Regions from separate parts of the Streptomyces sp. MMBL 11-1 genome, predicted to be linked through region 2. Evidence: riboswitches for the same ligand, from Rfam matches in the RefSeq annotation. Region 2 holds a riboswitch; the other holds the start of a gene.
What was found. A riboswitch is a leader RNA that binds a small molecule or an ion and turns the genes downstream of it on or off. The one in region 2 is predicted to bind S-adenosylmethionine.

Region 1 (7,232 bases), 2.6 Mb from region 2:
CCGCTCGACCTCGGCCCCGCGGTCGACGAGAACGGCGTCAAGCGCAAGATCTCCCCGGTGCAGAAGCTGCGCGCCAAGCTCAGCAAGGGGTACTTCGCCGACGGGAACCAGATCCCCAAGGCGACCCCGGAGGAGTACAAGGAGATCAGCGAGAGCCACAGCCACCACTGATCGCCTGAAACGGTCGCCACCGTGAGAGCCCCGTCCATTCGATGGACGGGGCTCTTCGCGGTCCCTCCGGCTGGATAGGGTGGAGCCAACTTTCCTGACCGGCTGTGGACCCTGGAGCGGACCATGAACGTTGTGACCCCGAGCGGCGGCGACAGCGTGGCGGACCGTTCCTGGCCCGGCCTCCTGAACCCCCTCCTGCGCGGCGAGAACCTCAGCTCCGAGGAGACCGCGTGGGCCATGGACCGCATCATGAGCGGCGAGGCCACCGACGCCCAGATCGCCGGGTTCGCCGTCGCGCTGCGGGCCAAGGGCGAGACCGTCGACGAGGTCACCGGCCTGGTCCGCGCGATGTACACCCACGCCAACACCATCCACGTGCCGGGCCGCACCGTCGACATCGTCGGCACCGGCGGCGACCTCGCCAGGACGGTCAACATCTCGACCATGTCCGCGATCGTCATCGCCGGCACCGGTGCGAAGGTCGTCAAGCACGGCAACCGGGCCGCTTCCTCCGCGAGCGGCTCCTCCGACGTGCTGGAGAAGCTCGGCGTCAACCTGGAGTTGACCCCGCGGCGGGTGGTCGAGGTCGCCGAAGCGGCGGGCATCACCTTCTGCTTCGCCGTGAAGTTCCACCCCGCCCTGCGGTACGCCGCCAAGGCCCGCAAGGAACTCGGCGCGCAGACCACGTTCAACATCCTGGGCCCCCTCACCAACCCGGCCCAGGTCCGCGCCCAGGCGGTCGGCGTCGCCGACGCCCGGATGGCGCCCATCGTCGCGGGTGTGCTGGCCGACCGGGGCAACTCGTCCCTGGTCTTCCGCGGTGACGACGGCCTCGACGAGCTGACCACCACCGCGACCTCCCGGGTCTGGGTGGTGCGCGACGGCGTGGTCCGCGAGGAGCCCTTCGACCCGCGCGACGTCGGGCTGCCCATCGTCCCCGTCGAGGCGCTGCGCGGCGCCGACGCCTCGTACAACGCCGATGTGGCCCGCCGCCTGCTGGACGGCGAGGGCGGCGCGGTACGGGAGGCGGTGCTGCTCAACTCGGCGGCGGCCCTGGTGGCCCTGGACCCGGGCCCCGGCACGCTGACCGAACAGCTCGCGGCGAAGATCCTCGTCGCGGCCGAGGCCATCGACTCCGGAGCCGCCAAGCGGGCCCTGGAGCGCTGGGTGGCGGCCAGCAACGCCTGACGCGCCGCGGAGAAGCCTCCGGGGCACACGGTGTGACGCGGGGCGCGGTCCGGATGCCGGACCGCGCCCTTGCGCGTGTGCGCACATATGGCAAGATGCTGCGCAGGTCATGAGTGACAGCGACTACGGCCCCGGCCCGCTGTCCGGCAACCCTCCGTCCGTGGCGGGGTGCCCCGGGTGAAGACCAGGCCGCAGGCAGCGAGGTCTGCGGCAAGCGCGGGCCCCTCGGCATCCAGCGGATGCCAGCCCCCGGGGTCCTGGTCCCTAGGGAGCCTTCTGTGAGCAAGCGAATGCGCTAGGGCTGAACGCCCTCCTTCCGCGCATCCTTTTTTCTTCCCCCTGCGCTGCCGCGTACTGCCGGCGCACGGATTTCGCCTGCCTGTTACGGGAGTTCGCCATGTCTGTCCCCACCGCTGCCCTCGACCCGTCGGTTTGTGCCCCGTTGCCCGTTCTGGGGCAGAACGTCACCGTCCCGCTCGTCACCGGTGGTGAGGTCACCTACGCCGCGCTCGACTACGCCGCCAGCGCCCCGGCCCTCCAGCGGGTCTGGGACGACGTCGCGGCGTACGCCCCGTACTACGGCAGCGTCCACCGCGGCGCCGGCTACCTCTCCCAGCTCTCCACCGACCTCTTCGAGAACAGCCGCCGCACGGTCGCGGAGTTCCTCGGCTGCCGCGCGGAGGACCAGGTGGTCTTCACCCGCTCCACGACCGACTCCCTCAACCTGCTGGCCTCCGCGCTCCCCGCCGACTGCCAGGTCTTCGTGTACGAGACCGAGCACCACGCGTCCCTGCTGCCCTGGCGCGACGCCCGGGTCACCTACCTCGACGCGCCCCGCACCCCGGCCCAGGCCGTCGAGACCCTGGAGCGCGCGCTCGCCGACCGCGACCCCTACGGCCCCGCCCTCGTCTGCGTCACCGGCGCGTCCAACGTGACCGGCGAGCTGTGGCCGGTACGGGAACTGGCCGCCGCCGCCCACGCGCACGGCGCCCGCATCGTGCTCGACGCCGCCCAGCTGGCCCCGCACCACCCCGTGGACATCGCCGAACTGGACGTCGACTGGGTCGCGTTCTCCGGCCACAAGCTGTACGCGCCCTTCGGCTCCGGGGTCCTGGCCGGCCGCGCCGACTGGCTCCGGGCGGCGGAGCCGTACCTCGCCGGCGGCGGCGCGTCCCGCACGGTCGCCCGGCGCGCCGACGGCGGCGTGGACGTCGACTGGCACACCACGGCCGCCCGTCACGAGGCCGGTTCGCCCAATGTCATCGGCGTCTACTCCATCGCCTCCGCCTGCAAGGCCCTGACGGAAGCGGGCTTCGAGGGCCTGGTCGCCCGGGAGCAGGAGCTGGTGAGCCGGGTCCGCGAGGGGCTCGCCGAGGTGCCCGAGGTGCGGGTGCTCTCCCTGTTCGGCGACGACGCCCCCCGGGTCGGCGTCATCTCCTTCGTGGTGCGCGGCTGGAACAGCTCGCACTTCGCCGCCGCCCTCTCCGCCGAGTACGGCATCGGCGTGCGCGACGGCCTCTTCTGCGCCCACCCGCTGGTGCGCACCCTGCTCGGCAGCGACCCGCAGGACCCGGGCGAGTGCGGCGCGCCGGAGGCCGAGCCGGGTGAAAGCTCGCTCAACGCGATCCGCGTCAGCTTCGGCGCCGGTACGCCCGACGAGCACATCGACCGTTTCCTGCGCGCGGTCTCCGAGCTGGTCCGCGAGGGCGCCCGGTGGAGCTACCGGACCGAGGACGGCCGCTGCGTCCCGGACCGGGGCGAAGCCGCCCGGCTCTGAGACACGTCCTGATGAAACGCCTCGGCCGGGGACAGGCCCGCTGCCTGTCCCCGGCCGAGGCGCGTCGCCGGTGGCGCCCGCGCCTACACGTCGAGGCCGATGGAGAAGGCCGCTTCCAGGTCGTGCTGGGAGTACGTACGGAACGCCACGTGGGTGTCGGTGCCCTCGACGCCCGGGATCTTGCTGATCCGGCCGGGGATGACGTCGGCGAGGTCGTCGTGCCTGGCGACACGGACCATGGCGATCAGGTCGTGGGTGCCGGTGACGGAGAAGACCTCGCTGACGCTGTCCAGCGCGGCGATGGCCTCGGCGATCTCCGGAATCCGGTCCACGCTGGTCTTGATGAGCACGATCGCGGTGATCACGGCTGGCTGTCTCCCTCGGTGGCCGTGGCTGGAACCTTCACTCTAGCCGTACGCCCATAACGTCCCCAGGCGTAGAGGAACCCGGCCGCGAAGCCCGCCACATGCGCCAGATACGCCACCCCGGGGCCGCTGCCCGCCCCCTGCGCCGCCGCCCACTGGAGCCCGAACCAGAAGGCCAGCACGATCCAGGCGGGGAAGCGCAGCGGCAGGAAGAAGAGAAACGGGAACAGGCTGGTCACCCGGGTCCTGGGGAACAGGTACAGGAACGCCCCGAGCACCGCGGAGATCGCCCCCGACGCCCCGACCAGCGTCTGCTCGGAGTCCGCGTGCGCCGCCGCGTAGCAGGCCAGGGCCACATAGCCGCAGCCCACGTAGAACAGGGCGAACCGCACCCGGCCCATGCGCTCCTCGGCCATCGCGCCGAACACGTACAGGAACAACAGGTTCCCCAGCAGGTGCAGCCAGCTGCCGTGCACGAACAGCGCCGTGAACGGTGTGATCAGCGCGTGCGCCGACCCCTCCCACAGGTCGGCGGGGATCACCCCCCACCGCTCGAAGTACCCCGCCTGCGCGGCGAGCAGCGCGTCCTCGCTCCGATGGGCGGCACCGCCGAACCCGGACAGCGGGCTGATCAGGAAGATCACGCCGCAGGCGCCGATCAGTCCGTAGGTGACCGGGGCGCCGCTCGACAGCGCCGCGTCCCGGATCCTTCCGGCCGTGGTCCGCCAGTCGGCCTGCCGCCACTCGATCATGGACAGAGCATGACGTACCGGTGGGGAAGCGGGAGGGAGCGCCTCGCCGTGCCGGTGCCCGTACGCGAGGCCGTAGGGTTACGCCAGGACTTCCGCAGTTCGACGGCGCACCGCGAGATCCTTGACGTAGACAGGCGGAGTCGCGGCGGCGCGCCCGGCGCGGGCTCCTGGAGACGACGAAAGAGGACGCAACGATGACGACGGTTCCCCTGCCGACGGACGGGACGCGCTGGCGCTGCACGCTGTGCGGCAATCTCACGCGCTTCGATGTGACCCGCTCCTCCAAGGTCGTGGAGTACGTGCACCTCGACCTGGCCGGTGAGTCGAGTGTCGAGGAGCGGGAGGTCGTCAGTGAGACCATCGAGTCGGTCCGCTGTCGTTGGTGCAACGCGGTGGACCAGATCGAACTGGTGGACAGGCCGGGTGCCGCTTCCTGAGAGGGAGCGCACCCATCACACATCTATGGGGTGACGGACGGTGGATCAGCCGACCAGCGGCGCCGGACCGGCCGATGAGGCCGACGGCGGTGCAGAGGCGCTCGGCCGTCCGCTGCCCGAGGGTGTGCGACGGCGGGTCGTCGCGCTGGTCTCGGACGCCTTCGGCGGGCTGACCGTCGCCGAACTGCCCGCCCAGCTACGGCAGTACGCCCGGTTCACGCCGACCCGGCGAGCGAAGTTCGCGGGGAACGCGATGGCCGCCGCGCTGGAGAGCGACGCCGTCTTCCGGCAGCGCATCGGTGAGCGGCTCGGCCAGTCCCAGCCCGAGCTGACCGGCGCGCTGGAAGCCGGCTCGCCGCCCGCCGCCGCCGATCCCCTCGACGTGGCCGCCGCCGCCTACGTGCTGCGCCCGGTGGGCTGGGTCAAGCTGGTCGAATCGGCCGGCGAGGAGGTCCAGCGCGCCGACGCGGAACGGGCCGACGAGGAGACCCGTCGGGAACGGGACCATCTGCGCGAGGAGCTGGAGCGGGCCCGTGCCCACACCCGCGCCGAGACCGAGCGGCTGCGCACCGAGCTGGATGCGGCCCGCAAGGAGACCGAGTCGCTGCATCGCAAGCTGCGCAGCGCCCTGAGCGAGGTGAAGCGCGGCGAGGCCGCCCTGCGCCGCGGCGCCGCCGAGGCCGAGGCCGTACGCGCCGAGTCGGCCGCCCAGCTCTCCGCCGCGGAGAGCGAGTCGCGCCGGCTCAAGGGGCGGCTGGGGGAGGCCGAGGCGGCCCTGGAGGCGAGCCGCCGGGCCGCCCGGGAGGGCCGATCGGTGGAGGACATGCGGCTGCGGCTGCTCCTGGACACCGTGCTGGACGCGGCCTCGGGGCTGCGGCGGGAGCTGGCGCTCCCCCCGGCGACGACGCATCCCGCCGACACCGTGGACGCGGTGGAGCCCGGCCGGATGTCCCCCAAGGACATTGCCGCCAGGGCCCTTTCCGAGACCGACCCGGCGCTGCTCGACCAACTGCTGGCGCTGCCGCAGGCCCACCTCATCGTGGACGGCTACAACGTCACCAAGACCGGCTATCCCCAGATGCCGCTGGAGAAGCAGCGGTTGCGGCTGCTGGGCGGGCTCTCGGTGCTCGCGGCGCAGACCGGCGCCGAGATGACCTGTGTCTTCGACGGGGCCGAACTGGCAGCCCCGGTGCTGCTGGCCCCGCCCCGGGGCGTACGGGTGCTGTTCAGCAAGGCCGGGGTCACGGCGGACGAGCTGATCCGTCAACTGGCCCGCGCGGAACCGCCGGGGCGGCCCGTGGTGGTCGTCTCCACCGACCGGGAGGTGGCGGACGGCGTGGCCAAGGCCGGCGCGCGACCGGTCGCGTCCGTCTTGCTCCTCAAACGCCTTTCGCGCGTCTAGCGGAATATGCTCGACATGTGTGGCATGCCGGTTTTCTGGGAACGTACCGTCAAGTCGCCGCTACACGCGGTGGGGTGAGAGTAAAGAAGTGCCTGGTGTGACGAGAAAAATCCTGTGAGGATTTGAACTGATCACAGGATGGTCACTAGGGTCAGGCCTCGAACCTTCGCACGGTTGATCACCCACTGGGGGTGACGGCGAAGGAACCGCCGAGTCCGTCATGTGCACGGAGCCGGGGATTCTTTCCCCCACAGCCCGGTAGGCGGCTCTGAGGAAGAAGGAGCTCGCCTTCGTGGCGTCCCACCGTCGTCCCAAGCAGCCGAGCCGCACCCGCGTGACCGTGCTCACCGCGACCGCCGCCGCGGCCGTGGCCCTGACCTCCCAGGCCGCCCACGCCGACCCCAAGCCGAGCAAGAGCGAAGTCAAGGCGAAGGTCGACAAGCTCTACCACGAGGCCGAGGCGGCCACCGAGAAGTACAACGGGGCCAAGGAGCGACAGGACAACCTGAAGAAGGAAGTCGACGCGCTCCAGGACAAGGTCGCCCGCGGCCAGGCCGAGCTCAACACGCTGCGCACCGAACTCGGTTCGATCGCCACCGCGCAGTACCGCTCCGGCGGCATCGACCCCTCCGTGGCCCTCTTCCTCGCCTCGGACCCGGACAGCTTCCTCGACCAGGCCTCCGCGCTCGACCAGCTGACGGTCAAGCAGACGGAGTCGCTGCAGAAGATCCAAGCCAAGCAGCGCACCCTCGCCCAGCAGCGCCAGGAAGCCCAGGGCAAGCTCGGCGACCTCGCCGACGTCCGCAAGGCGCTCGGCGAGAACAAGAAGAAGTACCAGGGCAAACTGGCCGACGCCCAGCAGCTGCTGAACACGCTGACCCAGGCCGAGCGCGCCAAGATGAAGAAGGACGAGCAGCGCGCCAGCCGCGCCGCCGGCGACCGGGTCGCACTCGGCAACGAGGCCCCCGCGTCCGGCCGCGGAGCCGCCGCCCTGGCCGCGGCCGCCACGCAGATCGGCAAGCCGTACGTCTCCGGCGGCACGGGCCCCTCCTCCTACGACTGCTCCGGACTGACCCAGTGGGCCTTCGCCCAGGCCGGCGTCTCCATCACCCGGACCACGTTCACCCAGCACAACGACGG
Region 2 (7,232 bases):
GAGCTTGACCATGTCGGCCTGGGGCCCCTTCTGGCCCTGCGAGATCTCGAATTCAACTCGCTGACCCTCTTCGAGGGTGCGGTACCCGTCCATCTGGATCGCGCTGTAGTGGACGAAAACATCCGCACCACCGTCGACCGCGATGAAGCCGTACCCCTTCTCCGCGTTGAACCACTTGACGGTGCCCTGAGCCATGCCTAACTCCCCTATTACTGGCCCTTGCACGGGACCGCACTTCGCGGGCCCGGGTCGGAACTCACCCTCCGACAGGAGAGGGTGCGCGGCGCCGCAGCGCGTCGACCGCGGCCGAATGTATCCGCCCAACTGCCCTCTGCAACAGGTCAATCGGACGAGAATTCTGGGCAGGGAAGAACACGCGAATATGCGGGTTTGCAGAGATTTACGGGCAAGTCGGGCCAGACAAAGGGCACTTATGCCACAAAGGGTTCACGTACTTTGGCTGCTTCTTATCGGGGCCAGGCGCATTCTCATATGCGGGCGGCACGAGCAGCGGACGGTGCTTCCCCAACTCTACCGTGCTCAACCATGCAGAATTGCCCCCTCCGCTTCTCTCGCGGAGGGGGCAATGGTGGTCACACAGAGGTGCGATGGGGCCGCCGGGAGGCGGCCCGGCGGTTCAGCAGCCGCCGGCGACCGCGGGGATGATCGAGACGCCCGCGCCGTCCGGCGTGGCCGCGTCCAGCCCGCCCTCGAAGCGCACGTCGTCGTCGTTGACGTACACGTTCACGAAGCGGCGGAGCTTGCCCTGGTCGTCCAGGACCCGGGCCGCGATGCCCGGGTGGTCCTTCTCCAGGGACTCGATGACCTCGGAGAGCTTGGCGCCCTCCGCCGGGACCTCGGCCTGGCCGCCCGTGTACGTACGGAGGATGGTGGGGATGCGGACCTTGACGCTCATGGTGGGTGCCTTCCTGAAGTCTCGGGTGATCAGTTGGCGGCGAGGCCCGCGGCGCGGAACGCGTCCAGGCTCGGCTTGATGGTCGCCGTGGCCTGGGAGGTCGCGGAGACCGCGTCCAGCGTCTTGAGCCCGTCGCCGGTGTTCAGGACGACGGTGGTGAGCGCCGGATCGATGACGCCCGCCTCGATGAGCTTCTTCGTCACGCCGAGCGTCACGCCGCCCGCCGTCTCGCCGAAGATGCCCTCGGTGCGCGCCAGCAGCTTGATCGCGTCGACGACCTGCTCGTCGGTCACGTCCTCCACCGCGCCGCCGGTGCGGCGGGCGATGTCCAGGACGTACGGGCCGTCCGCCGGGTTGCCGATGGCCAGCGACTTGGCGATGGTGTTCGGCTTCTGGGGCCGTACGACGTCGTGACCGGCCTTGAAGGCGGCGGAGACCGGGGAGCAGCCCTCGGCCTGGGCGCCGAAGATCTTGTACGGCCTGTCCTCGACGAGGCCGAGCTTGATCAGCTCCTGGAACCCCTTGTCGATCTTCGTGAGCTGGGAGCCGGACGCGATCGGGATGACGATCTGGTCGGGCAGCCGCCAGCCGAGCTGCTCGCAGATCTCGTACGCCAGCGTCTTGGAGCCCTCGCCGTAGTACGGGCGCAGGTTGACGTTGACGAAGCCCCAGCCCTCGCCGAGCGGGTCGCCGATGAGCTCGGAGCAGAAGCGGTTGACGTCGTCGTAGTTGCCCTCGATGCCGACCAGCTCACCGCCGTACACCGCGGCCATCACGACCTTGCCCTGCTCCAGGTCGTGCGGGATGAAGACGCAGGAGCGCAGTCCGGCCCGGGCGGCGGCTGCGCCGACGGCTCCGGCCAGGTTGCCCGTGGAGGAGCAGGAGAGGGTGGTGAAGCCGAAGGCGCGGGCGGCCTCGACGGCGATGGCGACGACGCGGTCCTTGAAGGAGTGCGTCGGGTTGCCGGAGTCGTCCTTCACGTACAGGCCGCCGGTGACACCCAGCTCACGGGCGAGGTTGTCGGCCTTGACGAGCTTGGTGAAGCCGGGGTTGATGTTGGGCTTCTCCGCGACGTCGGCGGGCACCGGCAGCAGCGGGGCGTAACGCCAGATGTTGTCCGGGCCGGCCTCGATGGCCTTCCGCAGCTCCTCCGGGGAGCCGGTGGGCAGGTCGTAGGCCACTTCCAGCGGCCCGAAACAGGACGCGCAGGCGAAGAGGGGGCCGAGCTCGAAACGCTCGCCGCACTCGCGGCAGGAAAGCGCCGCGGCGGGACCGAGATCGACGGCCGGGGCGGAAGAAGAAGCGGTGCTGCCTGCAACGGTCTGAACAGCCATGATGGCGGAGGTCCCTTTCTCCTCATCTTCCTCGCGACGCATTTCGCCGCAAGACGGAATTGGCACCTTCCCCACCGTGACCTCGCGGTCGGCGGGAGGGTTGCCGGGACTTCAACGGGCCGTTCCCTCAGTCCCTCTGGATGAGCTCTATGGCGCTGGATCTTCGATCCAGGCGTTTGTGTGCGGTCCGACCCCGACATGCGACGGCCATACGCGTTGTTCAAGACTGTAACCGAAGCACCGGACCGTTGAGATAGTCGTCCGAACCGCGAGATGGATCACACACAGGGAGTGCCGACCGTGCTCGAAGAGGTGGAACGCTGGCTGACCAGGCGTTCCTGGTCGTCCGGCGACCGCCCGTTGAACCGGCTCACCGACGCCCGGGAGGCCGATCCGCGCGGCACGTCGGTGAGCGTGGTGCTGCCCGCCCTGAACGAGGAGGCCACGGTCGGTGCGATCGTGGCGACGATCCGCCGGGAGCTGATGGAGAAGGTCCGGCTCGTCGACGAACTCGTGGTGATCGACTCCGGCTCCACCGACGCCACCGCCGCCGTGGCCCGGGCGGCGGGCGCCCGGGTGGTCCACCGGGACGCGATCCTGCCCCGGATACCGGCCCTGCCCGGCAAGGGCGAGGTGCTGTGGCGCTCACTCCTGGTGACCAGTGGTGAGATCGTCTGCTTCGTGGACGCCGATCTCAGAGACTTCTCGGCGGACTTCGTCTCGGGTACGGTCGGGCCGCTCCTCACCGACCCGTCCGTCCAGTTCGTCAAGGCGATGTACGACCGCCCGCTCGGCAAGAGCGCGGGGCAGGGCGGCCGGGTCACCGAGCTGGTGGCGCGCCCGCTGCTCAATCTGCACTGGCCCCAGCTGGCCGGGTTCGTTCAGCCGCTGGGCGGCGAGTACGCGGTGCGGCGGTCCTTGCTGGAGCGGCTGCCGTTCCCGGTCGGTTACGGAGTGGAGCTGGGGCTGCTGGTGGACGCGCTGCACACGGTGGGTCTGGACGCCCTGGGCCAGGTCGACGTCGGCGTGCGCGTCCACCGCCACCAGGACGGGCAGGCACTGGGCCGGATGGCGGCGGCGATCTACCGCACGGCGCAGCTGCGGCTCTCCCGGGGCCATCTGGTGCGGCCCGTGCTGACCCAGTTCGAGCGCGGCGAGGACGGCTTCGTGCCCCGCACCCATGCGGTGGACACGGAGGAGCGGCCGCCGATGCGGGAGATCGCGGAGTACGCGGAGCGATGGGCCGCTTGACGCCTTGAGGCGTTTGGGGGCTTCCCGAACGGGCTAGGTTCCGCTACATGGTCTCCGAGCACGCCGAACACGAAACCGAACCCGGATCCGAGCCCGTGGCCGCCTCCACCGCCCGGGTCCTCGTCGCGTCCAACCGCGGCCCCGTCTCGTACACGCTCGGCGAGGACGGGACGCTCGACGCCAGACGCGGCGGCGGCGGGCTGGTCTCCGGGCTGAGCGCCGTCGACGACAAGCTGTGGGTCTGCGCGGCCCTCGGCGACGGGGACCGCGAGGCGGTGCGGCGCGGGGTCGGCGAAGCGGGCGTGCGGATGCTCGACATCGACGCGGAGGTGCACGCCGACGCGTACAACGGCATCGCCAACTCGGTGCTGTGGTTCGTCCACCACCTGCTCTACCAGACGCCCGTCGAGCCGGTCTTCGACGCGGAGTTCCGCCGTCGGTGGGCCTCGTACGAGACGTACAACCGGGCCTTCGCCCGGGCGCTCGCCGAGGAGGCGGGCCCCGGGGCGTCGGTCCTCGTCCAGGACTACCACCTGGCCCTGGTCCCCGGCATGCTCCGTGAGCTGCGCCCGGATCTCAGGATCGGCCACTTCTCGCACACCCCGTGGGCGCCCGTCGACTACTTCCGGCTGCTGCCCGACGACATCGCGGAGCAGTTGCTGCGCGGCGTCCTCGGCGCGGACCGGGCCGCGTTCCTGACCCGGCGCTGGGCGGACGCGTTCATCGGCTGCTGCACGGAGATCCTGGGCGGGACGGGCCGGACCAGGATCGGGGTGCACGGCCTGGGGGCCGACGCGGACTTCCTGCGCCGGCGCTCGCACGAGGCGGACGTGGACGAGCGGATGGCGGCGTTGCGCGATCAGGTGGGCGAGGGCCGGAAGACCATCGTCCGGGTGGACCGCACCGAGCTGTCCAAGAACATCGTGCGCGGCCTGCACGCGTACCGGGCCCTGCTCGACGCCCACCCCGAGTGGCGCGAGCGCGTCGTGCACATCGCCTTCGCCTACCCCTCCCGGCAGGACCTGGCCGTCTACCGGGACTACACGGCGGCGGTGCAGTCCCTGGCCACGGAGATCAACGGAGCGTACGGCACCGAGAGCTGGACGCCGGTCGTCCTTCACGTCAAGGACGACTTCGCCCGCTCGCTGGCCGCGTACCGGCTGGCGGACGTGGCCCTGGTCAACCCCATTCGCGACGGCATGAACCTGGTCGCCAAGGAGGTGCCCGTCGTCTCCGACCACGGCTGCGCGCTGGTGCTGTCGCGGGAGGCGGGGGCGTACGAGGAACTGGGCGCGGACGCGATCGTGGTGAACCCGTACGACGTGACGGGCACGGCGGAGGCCCTGCACGAGGCGCTGACGATGAGCGCGGACGAGCGGTCCGGCCGCACGAAGCGGCTGGCCGAGGCCGCGACCGCACTGCCGCCCCAGCAGTGGTTCCTGGACCAGCTGGACGCGCTGCGCCAGGGGTGACGGCCCACGGGGCGGGGCCGACCCGGAGGAAGGGCCCCGGCCGCGCGCCGGGGTGCTTCTGCCGGTAGGGCTCGCCCGGACCCGGGGCTCGCGCCGGGCAGCCGCTCAGACGGGCGGCCCGGCGCACCGGCCGGCCCGCTACAACCGTTCGGCCAGGGCCGCCAGGAAATCCACCACCGCGGCCGGGCCCGGCACCGACAGGTCCGCGCGCTCGGCCAGTTCGGGCACCTCGGTGCTGCCGCTGCACACCAGGAGACCGGGGATGCCGTCGGGGCCCTCGGACCGCAGCTTCTCCACCGCGGCGAACGCGGCGAGGTCCCCGAGGTCGTCGCCCGCGTAGATGACGGACTCGGCGTCCAGCTCGGCGACGAACGTGGCGAGCGCGACGCCCTTGTCCATGCCGGGCGGGCGCAACTCCAGTACCAGGCGGCCCGGTTCGACGATCAGACCGTGCTTCGCCGCCAGCTCGCCGAGGGGCCCGCGCAGCGTCTCGAAGGCCGCCTGCGGGTCCTGGGCGCGCCGGGTGTGGACGGCGACGGCCTGCCCCTTCTCCTCGATCCAGGTGCCGTGCCAGGCGTCGAACGCGTGCAGCACGCCGGGGAGTTCGGCACGTGCCGCGGCCACGCCCGGGTGCGGCGCGGGGGTGTTCACCGTACCGGTGACGGCGTCCCAACGCTCGGCGCCGTAATGCCCGAGCACGACGAGGTGCTCCAGGCCGGGAACGCCCGCGAAGCCTCCGTAGCGCACCGCGACGCCCGCCGGGCGGCCGGTGATCACGGCGATGGCGGCGACCTTCGGCGCGAGCGCGGCGAGCGCGGTCACCGTGCCGGGGTGGGCGCGGGCCTGCTCGGGGTCCGGGACGATGTCGGCGAGCGTGCCGTCGAAGTCGAGGGCCACGACCGCGCGGTCGGGCCGGGCGAGAACGGCGTCGAGCCCCTCCCGGCCGGCCGGGGTGGTCGGGTGCGGCAGATGTGCGGAGTGGCTGCCCATGGGGCGAGCCTATGCCCTGGAAGGGCCGAGCACGAGCGTTGCGGACCGTCACCCTTCCCCCTCCCTTCCCTCTCCCTCCCCCTGCCTGACCGGCTGGACGGGCTTGACAGCCACTCCCCCACAACTCCATGATTCCATTAATTGACTAATGGATTTGAGGTGAGGCGCATGGCGGACACGGGCACGTTGAACGCGACGTCCGGCAGCTGGGCACTGGAAGCCCGCGGCCTGGGCAAGCGCTACCGGCGCGGCTGGGCGCTGCGCGACTGCTCCTTCCGGATCCCGGCCGGCCGCATCTGCGGCCTGGTCGGCCCGAACGGCGCGGGCAAGAGCACCCTGCTCAATCTGGCGACCCGGCAGGTGCAGCCGACGACCGGCGAACTGCGGATCTTCGGCGTACCGGTCGACGACCCCGCCGTGATGCCCACCTTCGCGTTCCTCGGCCAGGAGAAGCCGCTGTTCAAACGGTTCACCGTGGCCGACACCCTGCGTATGGGCGCCGAGTTGAACCCCGGCTGGGACGCGGCGGCGGCGACGCGCATCGTCCGCTCGGGCAACGTCCCGCTGCACGCCAGGATCGGCACGCTCTCCGGCGGCCAGCGCACCCGCGTGGCCTTCGCCCTCGCCTTCGGCAAGCGCCCGGACCTGCTGCTCCTGGACGAGCCGATGTCGGACCTCGACCCGCTGGCCCGCGACGAGATGAGCACGCTGCTGATGGCGGAGGCCGTCGAGCGCGGCACCACGGTGGTGATGTCCTCACACATGCTGACCGAGCTGGAGGACATGTGCGACTACCTGCTGGTGGTCTCCGAGGGCCGGATCCGGATGGCCGGTGACGCCGACGCGCTGGTCCCGGCCCACGCGCTGGTCACCGGGGTGACCCGGGACGGCTCGCTGCCGACCGAGCTGGCCGAACACACGGTCGTCGAAACCCGCCTCCAGGGGCGGCAGTTCCAGGCGATGATCCGGCCGAAGGCTCCGCTGCCGGCCGACTGGGAGAGCGCCGAACCCTCCCTGGAGGAAGTCCTCCTCGCCCATCTCCGCTCCCCGGACGCGCCCTCGCTCTACACCCAGGGCGCCCGCGTCGAGGCCGAAGGGACCCAGGCCGCATGAGCACCACCCTCACCGAGAAGCCCACCGAACCCGGCTCCGGACGCCGCCTGTTGCGCGGAATGCCGTGGCTCGTCGTGCGCCAGCACCGGACCGCGCTGGTCTGCGTCCTCGGCCTCACGCTGCTGACCGCCCTCTGGATCGTGTACGAGCGCAACG

Region 1: another riboswitch for S-adenosylmethionine. It lies ahead of PSQ21_RS07605 (aminotransferase class V-fold PLP-dependent enzyme); the one in region 2 lies ahead of thrC (threonine synthase).

Annotation. Positions count from the first base shown of each region.
Region 1 covers NZ_CP117709.1:1,776,787-1,784,018, reverse strand. The annotation lists gene qcrB (cytochrome bc1 complex cytochrome b subunit) at 1-171, shown strand, start outside; gene trpD (anthranilate phosphoribosyltransferase) at 295-1,359, shown strand; SAM riboswitch class IV at 1,465-1,582, shown strand; gene PSQ21_RS07605 (aminotransferase class V-fold PLP-dependent enzyme) at 1,757-3,136, shown strand; gene PSQ21_RS07600 (Lrp/AsnC family transcriptional regulator) at 3,220-3,501, opposite strand; gene PSQ21_RS07595 (rhomboid family intramembrane serine protease) at 3,498-4,253, opposite strand; gene PSQ21_RS07590 (hypothetical protein) at 4,448-4,690, shown strand; gene PSQ21_RS07585 (NYN domain-containing protein) at 4,731-6,092, shown strand; gene PSQ21_RS07580 (C40 family peptidase) at 6,385-7,232, shown strand, end outside.
Region 2 covers NZ_CP117709.1:4,416,420-4,423,651, reverse strand. The annotation lists gene PSQ21_RS19425 (cold-shock protein) at 1-195, opposite strand, end outside; gene PSQ21_RS19420 (MoaD/ThiS family protein) at 638-916, opposite strand; gene thrC (threonine synthase) at 946-2,250, opposite strand; SAM riboswitch class I at 2,270-2,397, opposite strand; gene PSQ21_RS19410 (glucosyl-3-phosphoglycerate synthase) at 2,551-3,501, shown strand; gene PSQ21_RS19405 (alpha,alpha-trehalose-phosphate synthase (UDP-forming)) at 3,549-4,973, shown strand; gene otsB (trehalose-phosphatase) at 5,112-5,963, opposite strand; gene PSQ21_RS19395 (ABC transporter ATP-binding protein) at 6,132-7,076, shown strand; gene PSQ21_RS19390 (ABC transporter permease) at 7,073-7,232, shown strand, end outside.